Linked DNA regions of Sorangium aterium. The protein of the gene in region 1 interacts with the protein of each later gene in a pairwise test. Links are inferred from orthologs where the notes say so. Each region holds a gene or a part of one and is shown on either strand. Other genes may lie near its edges.

What was found. The genes of interacting proteins can lie anywhere in the genome.
Region 2: the proteins of POL72_RS21800 (region 1) and POL72_RS29625 interact in binary tests that used the Escherichia coli proteins (3 or more experiments, as listed by UniProt). The link is inferred for Sorangium aterium from one-to-one orthologs.

What each region holds. Positions count from the first base shown.
Region 1 is NZ_JAQNDK010000002.1:1,791,983-1,799,551, forward strand. What follows is about bases 1,735-4,719. They hold POL72_RS21800 (NAD(P)H-hydrate dehydratase), read left to right. Parts: upstream 1,735-2,321; coding sequence 2,322-4,118; downstream 4,119-4,719. Other genes in these bases: acpS (holo-ACP synthase), read left to right, coding at 1,798-2,325; POL72_RS21805 (RNA polymerase sigma factor), read left to right, coding at 4,377-4,719. Also shown: POL72_RS21790 (Eco57I restriction-modification methylase domain-containing protein), read right to left, coding at 1-1,448; more of POL72_RS21805, read left to right, coding at 4,720-5,054; POL72_RS21810 (NAD(P)/FAD-dependent oxidoreductase), read left to right, coding at 5,273-6,616; POL72_RS21815 (helix-turn-helix domain-containing protein), read left to right, coding at 6,674-7,348; POL72_RS21820 (DUF2325 domain-containing protein), read left to right, coding at 7,516-7,569. UniProt on the Escherichia coli protein: Bifunctional enzyme that catalyzes the epimerization of the S- and R-forms of NAD(P)HX and the dehydration of the S-form of NAD(P)HX at the expense of ADP, which is converted to AMP.
Region 2 is NZ_JAQNDK010000003.1:1,434,923-1,442,226, forward strand. The notes cover bases 2,360-5,079. They hold POL72_RS29625 (TrmH family RNA methyltransferase), read left to right. Parts: upstream 2,360-3,206; coding sequence 3,207-3,953; downstream 3,954-5,079. Other genes in these bases: POL72_RS29615 (hypothetical protein), read left to right, coding at 2,360-2,406; pyrF (orotidine-5'-phosphate decarboxylase), read left to right, coding at 2,426-3,205; POL72_RS29630 (cysteine desulfurase family protein), read right to left, coding at 4,428-5,079. Outside these bases: POL72_RS29605 (MlaD family protein), read left to right, coding at 1-814; POL72_RS29610 (biotin/lipoyl-binding carrier protein), read right to left, coding at 941-1,156; more of POL72_RS29615, read left to right, coding at 1,642-2,359; more of POL72_RS29630, read right to left, coding at 5,080-5,600; POL72_RS29635 (hybrid sensor histidine kinase/response regulator), read right to left, coding at 5,600-6,874; lnt (apolipoprotein N-acyltransferase), read left to right, coding at 7,216-7,304. UniProt on the Escherichia coli protein: Specifically methylates the ribose of guanosine 2251 in 23S rRNA.

The sequences.
Region 1 (7,569 bases):
TCCATGTCCCAGCCCTCCGAGGTGATGAAATAGAGATTGTGGTGCGGATAGAACCTGCCCTCGTCATAGACCACCTCGTTGGAGCCCGCGATGTCGGGGACGAGCAGCTTCGGGGCGGCGGTCAGCCCCGGATAGACGCGATCGATGGTGCGGAACCAGCCAGCGCCGCCCCGCCGGGCGATGTAGCGCCTCCTGATCTCGGCCTCGTGCGCGTGCAGGTACCCGGAGAGCCTCGGGTACTCCTCTAGATTGACCACCTTGCCGTCGGATCCGAAAGGATTGATGACGAACCGCCTTGCGTCGCGGATGCGGCCGTCCTCGATATCGTCTCGCATGACGAGCGGCACGAGGCGATCTCGCTCGATATCCACCTCTTCGCCGACGATGTAGATCCTGTCGCTCCCGGTGGCGACGCCGATGCCGACGCGGGTCCCGCCGACCTCCTCGATGGGCGCGAACCGCGCCTCGAGCGCGCGCAGGGCCTCGAGGTGCTCTGGCGAGCCGAGCACCCACGGGTCGTCGCCCTCGAACCAGGAAGCGTACTCCGACACGGCGACGCCGGAGCCGCGCTCGGCCGCGCCCGCCTCACCGCGCCCCTCCGCGCGTTGAAGAGCGGCGGAGGCGGCCTCGCACTCCTCCGGCGAGGCGGTGCGCAGCGTCGCGACAGGGACGCTCCCCGTCTTGCCGGGCGACACGGCGAATATCGACGGGTAGGCGACGACCTCGGACTCGAAGGGAGAGGCGCCCCGCAGATCGACGTAGCACCGCACCTGGAACCACCTCGACAGCATCCGGCGGAGCGGCGCGCCGTACCGGTTGAGGGTCCAACGGTCGGCGCAGATGAAGGAGAGGACCCCGCCGGGCGCGAGGAGCTCGAGGCCGCGCTCGATGAACGCCACGTAGAGATCGGCGCGGTCGTAGAGCGACCTGTACCGGTGTCGATACTCCTCCTGGAGCTCGGGTGAGAGCTGTTCGATCCTGACATAGGGCGGGTTGCCGACCACCGCGTCGAACCGGCGTCCCTGGCTGGTGAGGAGGAAATCGCCGTGGGCGATCCAAGCCTCCGAGAGGCGCGTCGCGTCGGCGTGCGGCAGCCCGAGCCGCGCGAGTGCGCCGGCGACCGCGAGGCGCGCGCGGTCGACGTGATCTCGCTCGACGTCGTACGACCGGATCGCCGGCTCGATCTCGAGGAGGTCGCGATCGTGGCGGCGCGCCGACTGGATCAGCCGCTCGGCGGCGGGGACAAGGAACGCGCCGTGGCCGCAGGCTGGCTCGAGCAGCGACAGCGACGCGAGATCCCGGTCCGCGGTGTAGCCCGCGAGATCGAGGATGAGATTCACGACGTGGGGTTTGGTCAGCACCACGCCGTGGGCCTCGCCCGACGAGCGCTCGCCGTAATCGTAGGCGCTCTGCGGGAGCATGACCGTCAGATCGAGGGCTGTCTGCATTGGCGCCGCGACCATGGTAGCCGCGATCGGCGCGCGCGGGCGACGCTCCACGGCAGCGCTCGCCGCGCGGTCGCTGCGCCCGAGGCCGCGGCCGGCCGCCTTGCGCCGGGCCTCTTCCCCGCTCGCGTGCCGCCGTCGAGGCGCTTTCTGCTTGTCCTTCCGCTTCCGCGCTCGGGGCGAGGCGCGGATCGCGTTTCAGGGGGCGTCGCCATCGAATAGAGTAGAGTCGCCTCATGGCGTTCCCCCTGTCTGTCTGTCCCGCCAATCGCATCGCGGCGAGCGTCGCCCGCGGAGGCGCGGTGCAACCGCCGGCCGCCGGCCCGGACGCTCGGTCGAGCGAGGGGGTCACGTGATCCTCGGCATCGGCATCGACGTGTGCGGCATCGGACGCATGGAGGATGCGCTCGCGCGGTGGGGAGAGCGGTTCTGGGAGCGGGTGCTGTCCGAGCCGGAGCGCCGGTCACTCGCGCACCGCGTGGACCGGGCGACGGCCCTCGCGGGCCGCTTCGCCGCGAAGGAGGCCGTGGTGAAGGCGATGGCCGGCGCGCCGGGCGTCGGCTGGCACCACCTGGAGGTGCGCGGCGCGCCGCGCATGCCGCCGACGATGGCGCTCCACGGGCCGGCGCGCGCGCTCGCCGAGCGCATGGGCGTCCGGCGGGTCCACCTGTCAATCACGCATGACGCAGGCGTGGCGGCGGCGGTGGCTATCCTGGAAGGGGACGGCGAAAGCCGATCCCCGACCGAAGTGGACGACGACGGCGAGAGCCGATCCCCGACCGAAGCGGACGAGGGCGGCGAGAGCCGATCCCCGACCGAAGCGGACGAGGGCGGCGAGAGCCGATCCAGCCTGGACGACGAAGGGAAAGAGCGCTCGTGATTCCGGTCCTATCGCGCGCGCAGATGCGCGCCTTCGACAAACACGCGATCCACCAGTGCCACGTCCCCGGCGTTGTCCTCATGGAGAACGCCGGCCGCGGCGCCGCCGACGTGATCTCGGCGATCATCGAGGGGCGGAGCGCCGGGCAGCCCGGCGACGCCGCGCACCGCGCGCCGCACCTGCCCGCGTCCGGCCTCTCGCCCGCGCGGGCGTTCTGGCCGGCGACATTGCCCTCCGGGGCGGGTCTCCGGGGCCGCCCTGGGAGCGTCCCACCGCCGCCGAACGGCCGTCGCGACGCCGAGGAGGCCCGCGCCGCGCGCATCCGATCGTTCCCCGTGCGGCACGTCCCGAGCCCGGGGCAGCCCGCGACGTACCCGCTCCACGCCCGCGTCGTCGTCGTCTGCGGGGCTGGCAACAACGGCGGCGACGGCTTCGTCGTGGCGCGCCACCTCCTCGCCCGCGGCGCGGAGGTCCAGGTCTTCCTCGCCGCCCGGTCCGAGAAGGTCACCGGCGACAGCCGCATCAACCACGACGCGTACGTGGATCTCGGCGGCGCGCTGACCGAGCTCCCCCCGGGCGCGTCCCTCGCCCCGCTCGAGGTCGCGCTCGCGGAGGCCGACCTCGTCGTCGACGCGATCTTCGGCACGGGCCTGGACCGCCCCATCGAGGGCCACCTCGCCGGCGTCATCGGCGTCCTCAACACGGCGACCTGCCTCTGCATCGCGCTCGACGTGCCTTCGGGCCTCGACGCCGACAGCGGCGCGCCGCTCGGCGCCGCGGTGCAGGCCGACGAGACCGTCACCTTCGGCCACCTCAAGATCGGCCTGCTCACGCCCGAGGGCGCGCGGCTCGCGGGCAACGTCCACGTCGTCGATCTCGGGGTCCCGGACCGGCCGATCCTCGCCCAGGTGGGATACGTCGCGGAGGTCCTCCGCAAGGAGACGATCGGCTCGTCGCTGCGCCCGCGCGAGGCGAGCGTCTACAAGCACCAGGCGGGCAACGTGCTCGTCATCGCCGGCTCGTCGGGCAAGCTCGGCGCCGCGCTGCTGACCGCGCGCGCGGCGATGCGGACGGGCGCGGGCCTCGTGACGATCTGCACCTGGGCCGACACGGCGCGCGCAATGGAGTCGCGCGTCGTGGAGCTGATGACGACCTCGATCGATCCGGCCCGCATCGCGGCGTCGCTCGACGGCGCGCTCGCCGGGCGGCGGGCGGTCGCCATCGGCCCGGGCCTCGGCCTCGACGAGCGGGCGCGGGCCGCCGTGGATCACGTCGTGCTCGGCTGGGACGGCCTGAAGGTCGTCGACGCGGACGCCCTGACCCACTTCGTGGGCCGCCCGGAGGCGCTCGCGACCGCGCGCGGGAGCCTCATCATGACGCCGCACTCCGGCGAGCTCGGGCGGCTCCTGGGCCGCAGCGCTCGGGCCGTCGAGGAGGACCGCTTCGGCGCGGTGCGCGAGGCCGTGGCGCTCACCCGGGCGATCGTCGTGCTGAAGGGGGCGCGCACGGTCATCGCGCTCCCGGACGGCCGCATGTTCATCTGCATGGCGGGCAACCCCGCGCTCGCCACCGCCGGCTCGGGCGACGTCCTGACCGGGATGATCGCGGCCCTCCTGTGCTCGATGGATCCTTCCGCCGCGGCGAGCGCCGGGGTGCTGATCCACGCGCTCGCCGGGGATGTGTGGCGCGCGCAGACGGGCAGCGATCGGGGGCTGCTCGCGGGCGAGATCGCCGAGCTGGTCCCGGGCCTGATCGCCGCGCTGGCCGCCGGGAGCGACCCGCTCTCGACGTGACGCGAGCGCCCGCTCCGCGGGACGCCCCGCCCGGCGCCCGCTCCGCCGGAAGCCCCGCCCGGCGCCTGCGCGGGTGGGGCCGCCGGGCCGGGCGCGCCGCGGGGCGGCTCGCCACCCTGGCGCGCCCGTTCTCCCTGCTGTCGATTTGACACGCGCGCGCGTGTCTCCGCCCGCGCCGTTCAGCGTGATTCGCGGCCTTCGCGAGGTCCGCGCGGTGGCACCTGCCTTGCCAGTGCCGGTACGACAGGAGGTCCCGCCATGCTCGTCCACGCCGCTCATGCCCCCGCCCGGTCCTCGAACCCAGCGCCGCCGTCGCCCGGCGCGACGCGCGCGCTCGGGCGCGGGCCGTCCTTCGGCGCGGCGCGGACGGCGCCAGGAGAGGGCTCGCGGGGAGCGGCCGACGAGCTGCTCCGGGGCCTTGTCGAAATGACACCGGAGCTCTTCGGCCGCGCGCTGCGGCTCTCCCGGACGCCCGCGACGGCCGAGGACCTCGTGCAGGACACGGTGGAGCGCGCGATCCGGTTTGCGGGGAGCTACGAGCCCGGGACCAACCTGCGGGCGTGGGTGCACCAGATCCTCTTCAGCGTCTTCATCACCCGCTGCCGCCGCAGCCGCCGCGAGCGCAACGCCCTCGACGTGCTCGCGAGCGACCCGTGCGCGTGGACCGCGCCGGAGCGCTGCGCCGACGTGCACGCCCTCTCGCCCGGCGTGCGGCGCGCGCTCGCGACGCTCCCGCCGACCTTCCGTGACACCCTGGTGCTCGTGGATCTCGAGGAGATGTCTTACAAGGACGCAGCGACGCGGCTGGGCGTCCCGGTCGGCACCGTCATGAGCCGCCTGCACCGCGGCCGGAAGCTGCTCGCCGAGGTGCTGCAGAGCGAAGCGCCGGGCGGCAAGACCGAGGCGAGGAGCGACGTGAAGGCCGCGGCGGCATGAGCGATCGCGGCGGCGATCTCCGTCGCCCGCGACCGGGCGTCGCGTCGCTCCTGCGCTGCGCCGATGCGGCCCGATTCGCCGCCGCAACGAGGGCTCTTTCGGCCGCCTGCGCGCCGCGCCTGCCTGCCGCGCTCGCGCGCTGCGCCTGCTTGCCGCGGTGATCTGCGCCCCCTACCATCGTCGTGCCACCGAGGAAGCGTTCCTCGCCAGGAGGCACCATGGCAACGACCGCGAGAGAGCCTCACGTCGTGATCGTCGGCGGAGGGTTCGGCGGCCTGAACGCGGCAAAGGCGCTCCGTGACGCGCCCGTCCGGGTCACCCTCATCGACAGGACCAATCATCACCTGTTCCAGCCGCTGCTCTATCAGGTGGCGACGGCCAGCCTCTCGCCGGCCGACATCGCGGTCCCGATCCGATCGGTCCTGTCGCGCCAGCGCAACGTCCGGGTCCTGCTCGGCGAGGTGACGGGCGTGGACCTCGCCGGCCGGCGCGTCTCCGTCGACGGCGACCCGCTGGACTACGACTTCCTGATCCTCGCGGTCGGCGCGACGAACAACTACTTTGGCCACGAGGAGTGGGCCCGGTTCGCGCCGGCGCTCAAGAACCTCGACGAGGCGCTCACCATCCGCGAGCGCATGCTGCTCGCCTTCGAGGCCGCCGAGCGCGAGGAGGACCCCGCAGCGCGGCGGCGGCTGCTCACGTTCGTCGTCATCGGCGGCGGCGCCACGGGCGTCGAGATGGCCGGCGCCTTCGCCGAGCTCGCGCGCTACATCCTCGCGCGCGACTTCCGCTCCCTCGACCCCTCGCTCTCGCGGGTGCTGCTCGTCGAGATCGGCGCCCGCATCCTCCAGGCCTTCCCGGAGAGCCTCTCTGCGAGCGCCGAGGAGCAGCTCACGTCCCTCGGGGTCGAGGTCATCAAGGGGCGCCGCTTCCGCCGCATCGACGAGCAGGGGGTGGAGTTCGAGGACGGCGAGCGCCTCCGCGCCGCGACCGTCATCTGGGCCGCGGGGGTCCGCGGCACCCCGCTCGCGCACGCGCTCGGCGTCGAGCTCGATCGCGTCGGCCGCGTGAAGGTCGGGCCGGACTGCTCCCTCCCCGGGCATCCGAACGTCTTCGCGATCGGCGACATGGCGATGCTCCGCGACCGGAACGGCGTCGACGTGCCCGGCCTCAGCCCTGCCGCGATCCAGGAGGGGCGCTTCGTCGCGCGCTGCATCCTCGGCGATCTCGAGGGCCGCCCGCGCGGGCAGTTCGCCTACCTCGACAAGGGGACGATGGCGACCATCGGCCGCTCGCGCGCCATCGCGAAGGTCGGGCGCCTGCAGATGTCGGGCACGCTGGCGTGGCTCGCCTGGCTGGCCGTCCACGTGCTGTTCCTTATCGGCTTCAGGAACCGCTTCACCGTCATGTTCGCGTGGATGTGGCAGTACATCACCTTCAAGCGCGGCGCCCGCCTCATCACCGGCCATACCTCGCCGGTGCTCCTGGCGGCGCCTGCGCCTTCGCTGCGTCGCCCGTCGGCCGCGAGTCCGGCGGCTGAGGCCGTCTCCAGCGGCCCCTGAGCGCGCCTTCCCCCGCTTGCTTGACGCGCGCCCTCCACCATGGCGGATACGCGTCCAGTGAAGGCACGCAGAGCCCAGACCCCCGCGCGATCGGCGGCTGCCGAGCCGCCGTCCCCACCCCCGCCCCCGGCGAGCGAGCCTGGCGGGGACGACCCGGCGTTCGACGAGGCGTCGGACCTCACGCCGGTCGTCGCCTCCAACCTGAAGCGGTTCCGGGCCGAGCGCGGCCTCTCGCTCGAGCGCCTGGCGAAGGCGTCCGGGGTGAGCCGGGCGATGCTCGGGCAGATCGAGCTGGGCCAGAGCACGCCGACCATCAACGTCCTCTGGAAGATCGCGCGCGCCCTCGGGGTCCCCTTCTCGGCGCTGATGAGCCAGGCGACCTCGCCCGTCACGACCGTCATGCAGTCCTCGCACGCGCGCATCCTGCGATCGCGCAACGGCGACTTCTCTTCCCGGGCGCTCTTCCCGATGGACCGGCCGCGCAACGTGGAGTTCTACGAGCTCCGCCTCGCGCCGCGCTCGGTCGAGCACGCCGACGCGCACGCGCCGGGCACCGCGGAGAACCTGATCGTCACCGAGGGCTCGGTGGAAATCACCGTGGCCGGCGAGCGGCGCCTGCTCGAGACCGGCGACGCCATCCTGTTCGAGGCCGACAGCCCGCACAGCTACCGCAACCCGGGCAGCGCAGAGGCCGTCATGTACCTCGTCATGACCTACGGCTCGCGCGGGTAGGTAGGTAGCTCGGCCGCATTTCCGGACCCCACCGGCCTCGTGTCCCTCCGGTATCCAAGACATGTCCTCCGTTATTTTGGCAGAACTCCCTTGCGTCCTCTGCTTTAGCGTGAGATATGTCCGTTATAACGGCGGTTACCCGCTGCGAGGAGCAAGGAGGCGGAGCGATGCGGATCACCTGGATTGGTGGGTTGGATCGCAACCAGGCTCAGCTGGAGCGG
Region 2 (7,304 bases), on another replicon or contig:
CTTCAGCGGCGGCAAGCTCGGCAAGGACGGCAAGCGCGAGCCGCTCGTGCGGATCCAGCTGCGCCTCGAGGAACGCTACCAGCAGAGCATCCACGACAACGCCACGTTCTACGTCACCACGCAGGGCGTGCTCGGCGAGCAGTTCCTGGCGATCGAGCCCGGCTCGACCGATCGGCCGGTGATCCCGCCGAACGCTGTCGTCCGGGGGCTCGATCCGCCGCGCCTCGACATGCTCCTCGCCGAGGGCTACGAGCTCCTGCACGCGACGGTCTCCGCGATGCGCGAGCACCGCGAAGAGGTCGGGGAGGCGTTCGACGGGCTCCGGAAGACGCTGAAGGGCACCGGCGACTTCATGCACAGAAACCAGGATCGGCTCGATCGCATCGCCGAGAACGTCGAGCAGATGAGCGTCGACGGCACCGATCTCGTGAAGGACGCCCGGCAGCGGTACGTGAACAACCCGCAGATCGACCGCATCCTCGCGAACACCGATCAGCTGACGGGGACGGCCGCGCGCGATCTGCCGCCGCTCATGGCGGACGCGCGCGAGACGCTGGCGAACGCGCGCCGGCTCTCGACCACGGTCGGCGGGGAGACGGAGCAGGTCAAGATCCGGAAGACGCTCGACGACATCGCCGAGATCGCGGGCAGGGCGAGGGCTGCGACCGCCGACGCCCAGGAGGTCCTCGCCCACGTCAAGCGCGGCAAGGGGACGGTCGGCGCGCTCGTGATGGATGAGCAGCTGTTCGACGACCTGCAGGAGCTCGCGCGAGACCTCAAGCACAACCCCTGGAAGTTCTTCTGGCGCGAGTGAGCGGCGCGCGCGTCCTGAGAGGGAGCGGCGCCGCGCGACCGCGCCCCACGCGCCGAGCGGATGACCCGGGCGTGAGCGCGATGTACGTCCGTGGACGGTCGGGCCCCCGCCGGCCCTGACAGCCGATCAGGCCAGCCTGACCAGCGGGGCACCTTCCGTGACGGCAGCCCCCTCGGTGACGAGGATCTCCTCGACCGTCCCCTCTTCCTCGGCCTCGACGGGCATCTCCATCTTCATGGACTCGAGGATGACGACGACGGTCCCCTCTTCGACCTCGTCGCCCGGCTTGACCTCGATCTTCCAGACCGTACCGGTGATGTGCGCCTTGATGAGCTTCGCCATGGGCGCGCGACGCTACCGGAGAGCCACCGAGAATCCAACGGGGCCGTTGTGAGCGACGGTGCCCTCCGTCGGGCGGCCCCTTCTTCGGTGATGCCCTGGGCGCCCTCCACGACGGACCAGTTCGTCTGGCGGCGCAGGCGCGCGGCGACGACGGGGGGAACGGAGGTGAGCCAAGGAGGACCGAGGGCGCCCGACGTGACCGACGTGACCGACGTGACCGACGTGACCGACGTGGAGGTGAGGTGGAAGGGACGGAGCGCAGCGATTTCCGCTGGTACCTGCGGTGCACCACGGCGATACTCTGGCTGGCGGCTCCGCGGCGCCTCGACATCACGAGGGTCGTGGCGTTCGCGAATAATTGCGTCAAAGCCGCTCTGCGGGTCAGAATCGTCCTGCTCGGTGGCCCTCCGAGGGCGACCTGCAGGTCCCCGCACCGCCCCTTGGTAGCCAAACCGCACGCGCTCGATCGAAGGAGCCACGAGGTCATGTCGGAACAGAAGGAAAGCTCGGTCCTGTTCTCGCTCAAGGAGCTGATGAACCTCGAGGAGGATCGCATCAAGAGCGAAGAGGCCCAGAAGGCCGCCGCCGCCGCCGCCGCCGAGAAGGCGCGCGTCGAGGCGGAGCGCGCCGCGCGCGATGCCGAGGAGCATCGCATCCGCACCGAGGAGGAGCGCCGTCGCAACGAGGAGCGCCGGTCCCGCGAGGAGGCGGCGCGGCTCGAGGCGATCCGGCAGGCCGAGATCGAGAAGGCGCGCGTCGAGGCCGAGCAGAAGGCGCGGCTCGAGGCGATGGCCGCGCAGCAGCACCACGAGCGCTCGCTCGCTGCGCTGCAGCAGGACGAAGGGAAGAAGAAGCTGCGCAAGCTCCTCATCGGCGGCGCCATCGCGAGCGTGCTGGTGATCGGCATCGTCACGGTCGTCGCCGTCGACTCGGCGCAGAAGAACGAGGCGCGCATCCAGGCCGAGGCCGCGAGGGCCCGCGAGCTCGAGGAGGCGAACAAGCGCCTCGAGGCGCAGTTCAAGGAGTCCGAAGGCAAGATGGCCGGGCTGCGCGATCAGCTCGCGACCGCCAAGGACGAGGCGACGCGCCTCGCCCTGCAGAAGCAGCTCGAGGCCGAGCAGCAGAAGCAGGAGCAGCTGCGCCGCGGCGGCGGTGGACGCCCGGCCGCGGGCGGCGCGCCGGCGAGCGGCGGCGGCACCAAGGCGCCCTGCAACTGTGCGCCTGGCGATCCGCTCTGCAGCTGCCTCTGACGCGGAACGGGGTCCCCGCATGGTCAACTTCAGCTCCGTCAGGCAGAGAACGAGCCTCGGCAGCGGTTCGCTCGACGAGGCGCGCCGCAGGCTCGTCTTCCCGCTCGACTACGCGAACCTCGACGACGCCAGGGCGGCGGCGACCCGCATCGCCCCCTCGATCGGCGTGCTCAAGGTCGGTCTGGAGCTGTTCGTCCGCGAGGGGCCGAGGGCGGTCGAGTTCGGCAAGTCGCTCGGGCTCGACGTCTTCCTCGATCTGAAGCTGCACGACATCCCCGAGACGGTGGCGCGGGCGGTGGCGGGCGCCGCCGCGCTCGGGGTCCGGTACCTGACGGTGCACGCGGCCGGCGGCGCCGAGATGCTGAGGCGCGCGGCCCTCGAGGCGGCGCGCTCTCAGGACATGATCCTGCTCGCCGTCACCGTGCTCACGTCGCTCGACGACGGCGATCTCGCCGCGCAGGGCGTGCAGGGCAGCGCGTCCGAGCACGTGGTCCGGCTGGCGCAGCTCGCGCGCGGCGCCGGCGTCCACGGCTTCGTCGCCTCGCCGCACGAGGTGCCCGCGCTGCGGGAGGCGCTCGGGCGGGGCGAGCTCATCGTGACGCCGGGCATCCGCCTCGGCCCAGGCGCGGGCGGCGCGCAAGGCGATGATCAGAAGCGCATCGCCACCCCCTCGGCCGCGATCTCGGCCGGCGCAGATCTCCTCGTGGTCGGCCGCCCGATCCGCGACGCGGCCGATCCGCTCGCCACGGCGCGCTCGATCGTCCAGGAGATCGCGCACACGCTCCACCCCCCGCGCTGACGTGAGCCGCCTCGTCTACGGTCTCCAGCCGGTTCGTGAGGCGATCCGCGCGCACGGCGCGCGGGTCGGGTGGGTCCTCGTCCAACGCGACGGCGGCCCGAAGCTCGACGCGCTCGCGCGCCTCGCGGAGGGCCAGGGCATCCCGACCGAGCGCGCGCCCCGCAACGAGCTCGATCGCCGCAGCGCCGGCGGCCGCCACCAGGGGGCCGTGGCCTCGGCGCCCGAGCTCCGGATCGTCGGTGTCGACGAGATCCCGGTCGTCGAGGAGGGCCAGCCCGGCGCCGGCACGATCACGGTGGCGCTCGACGGCGTCATGGACCCGCAGAACTTCGGCGCTGTGATCCGCAGCGCCGTCGCCCTGGGCGCCCGGGCCATCCTGTGGCCCGAGCACAGCTCGGCGCCGCTCACCCCGGCGACCTTCCGGGCGTCCGCGGGCGCGATCGAGCACGCGAGGCTGTGCCGCGTCCCCTCGTTGCCCGACGCCCTGGAGGCGCTCGCCGCCCGAGGCGTCGCCGCGATAGCGCTCGATGCCCAGGGTCCGGTGGAGCTCGGCGAGCTGCCCCTGACAGGCCCTGTCGCGATCGTCATCGGCGCCGAGGACAAGGGCACGCGCCGCTCGGTCCGCCGCGTCTGCCAGCACGTCGCCCGGCTCCCCATGACCGGCCCCATCGCCTCGCTGAACGCCTCGGTCGCAGGGGCGATAGCGCTCTACGAAGTCGTCCGGCAGCGCCGCGCATCGAGCGCGTAGTTCGGACAGCAAGCTCGGCCTCTCGCGAGGCGCCTCCAGGTGAAGGTGACCCGGGCGCTCGCGCGCCGTGACGTCGCTTGGCAGCGCTGCACGTCGAGCGCGAGCTCACCCGAGGGCTGACCTGGACGCCCCTCGATCGATGCATTCGGAGCCAGCGTGATCGCGCGCCGCGAGCTCGTCGGGCAGCGCCGTAGGCCGCCCCTTTACATCAACAAAATTGACAATAAATTCGAACAGATACAAACGAAACCTGAAGCAAAATCGAGCACCTCGTCGAACGCTGAACAGGTTCACAGCAAGACGACCGATTCGATCCATTCAATGGATCGACCTAAAGAATCCACAGCCCCCTCAAAAAGCTCAATCGCTACGAATAGATACCCCTGTGGACTCATCCTTCTCTGCGCGCTAATCCGGAATGGCTCGAGGGATGGTTCAAGAATCGACGGGTTCCCGGTAAGCGACGGGATCGGCTCAGCTTCCAGCTCGAAGCGATCGCAGGCGGGAGAGCACGCGGGCCACGCGGCGCGTGGCCTCGACGAGGTCGGCCTCGGTCGTGTCCTCGCCGATCGAGAAGCGCACGGCGGACGCCGCGCGCTCTGGTCCGAGCATCGCCGTGACGACCGGGGAAGGCTCGGCGGTCCCGGCGCTGCAGGCCGAGCCGCTGGACACGGCGACGCCCTCGAGGTCGAGCGCGGCGCAGAGCTCGTCGCCGCGCCAGCCGGGCCAGGAGAGGTTCGTGACGTGGGGGGCGCGGTCGCCGTCCCCGTTGCGGATCGGCGCGGCGCCCGCCGCGCGCCCGATCTCGACGAGCTCGGCCTCGAGGCGATCGCGGAGCGGGGCGAGCGCTGCGTAGCGGGCAGGACCGCCGATCGCGCGCCGCGCGGCAACGGCGAAGCCGGCCGCCGCGAGCGGGTCCTGCGTCCCGGGCCGCAGCCCGCGCTCCTGCGCGCCTCCGAGCAGGACGGGGCGGAGCCGGATGCCCGGCCGGACCGCGAGGGCGCCGATCCCCTTCGGCCCGCGGAGCTTGTGGGCCGCGACCGACGCGAGATCCGCCCCGGCCCACGCCTCCGGCGGGAGGCGTCCCACGGCCTGGACGGCGTCCACGTGAAGGCGCGCCCCGCGGGCGTGGACGATCGCCGCTGCCTCGGCGATCGGCTGGATGACCCCCGTCTCGTGGTTCACCGCCTGGAGGCTCACGAGCCGCACGGGCGCGACGGCCGCCGCTCGATCCACGGCGGCAGCGATCGCCTCCGGCGCGACCCGGCCGGACGGCTCGGGATCGATCCACGCGACGTGCACGCCGCGGCCGGCGAGCGCCTCGGCGGCGCGGGTCACCGACGGGTGCTCGATCCGCGAGACGACGAGCGCCCCGGATCGCTCGTCGAACGCGTGGCAGAGCGCGAGGTTGTTGGCCTCGGTGCCGCCCGAGGTGAGGACCACGTCGCGCGCGTCGAAGCCCGTCAGCCGGGCGACCGCCTCGCGCGCCTGCTCGATGAACGCGCGCGCCCGACGCCCCGGTCCGTGGACGCTCGCGGGGTTGGCCCAGGCCACCTCGGCCGCGGCCTGCATCGCCGCCAGGACCTCGGGGTGCGGCGGCGTCGTCGCGTTCCAGTCGAGGTAGATGGCGCGAGCGGCTGGGTGCATCAGATGGACGACGAGGGATCGGTGGGCGGCGACGAGGGCGGGCCGAGCCGGCCGGGGGAGCTGCCATCGTCCTGGAAGGGCGCTCGCCGGGCGACCGTCAGGTAGAACGCGGCCCCGGTCAGCGTCTCCCCCTCGATGATCTCGTTGCTGGGAGACGCGACGCGCACGTCGCCGCCGAGCCCCCGGGCGGTGCGCCGCGCGATCGCGAGCCCGACGCCGACGCCGCCGTAGGCGCGCGTGGCCGAGCCGTCGACCTGGTAGAACGGCTCGAAGATGCGCGACTGGCGGTCCGCCTTGACCCCGGGCCCGGTGTCGGCGACGCAGAGCTCGTAGTGCCCCGACTGGAGCACGATGACCCGCACGCCCGCGGTGCCGCCGGCCGGCGTGAACTTCGCCGCGTTCTCGAACAGCTGGATCATCGCCCGCTGCAGGCGGCCCGCGTCGCCCCACGCGGGGAGCGGGCCGCGCGGCAGCTCCTCGACGAGCTGGACCTTCCCCTCGGCGAAGCGGTCGGCGACCTGGGCGAGGGCGCGCCGCGTGGTGTCGAGGAAGTCGTACTCGGAGTGCATGAAGCGCATCCGGCCCGTCTCGATGCCGGTGACGTCGAGGAGGTTGTCGATGAGCGAGCGGAGCCTGCGGACGCAGTCCTCCATCGCGAGGAGCGCCTTCTTCTGCGCCTTGTTGAGCGGGCCCAGCTCCTCGTCGGCGAGCAGCTTCACGTACCCGACGATCGGGGTCATCGGGGTCGCGAGCTCGTGGGAGATGTTGCGGTAGAACTCGGTGCGCGCGGCGTCGAGCTCGCGGAGCCGGGCGTTGGCGCGCGAGAGCTCGGCCACCTTCTGCTCCAGGTGGGCGACGATGCGCTGGCTCTGCTCGCGCAGCCGGAGCGGCCCCTGGGACGCGGGGAGCTCCTCGCGCGCGCCGCTGAGGTACCGGGCGATGATCGACGGGAAGGAGCGCGCGTCGATCGGCTTCTGGAGGAAGCCGTCACAGCCGACGGCGAGGCTCGTGTCCCGGTCGCCCTCGGCGGTGATCGCCACGATGGGGACGCCGGCGAGCGACGCCTCGCCGCGCAGGCGCAGGGTGACCTCGAATCCATCGAGGCCCGGGATGTTCAGGTCGACGAGGACGAGGTCGGGGTGCTGCGTACAGGCGAGACGTACCCCTTCGAGCCCGTCGGCGGCCTCTAGGACCTCGTAGCCCGCGTTCTGGAGCAGCTTGCGGACGAGCAGGCGGTTCGCGGGGTCGTCCTCGATGTGAAGGATTTTCGACATGGGCTCTGCGTGCGCATAGTAGTCGCGATCGCGGGGGTTCAGGCACGTTCTGCGCGAACTTCCACCGCCTGGCCGGGACGCGCGGGCGCGCCCGGCGCCGGGATCGTCCGCTCGTAGCGCTCGTTTGCGGTGCGGGTTGCCAGGCTCGCGCCGAGCGGGTTGCCAGGCTCGCGCCGAGCGGGTTGCCAGGCTCGCGCCGAGCGGGTTGCCAGGCTCGCGCCGAGCGGGTTGACGGAGGGGCAGCATCCCTTCAATACGGGGGCCGCCATGCTCGGCCCTTCCAGGTTCCACCGCGCCGCCGTCACGACGACGCGCTGCCTTCCCTTCCTCGGGCGCTCCCGATGACGACCGCGCACCAGCAAGAGAGCGAGGCTGCCGTCGCAGACGCCGGGGGTGGAGAGACCGCCAGCCTCCCGCTGCCGGACGCGCC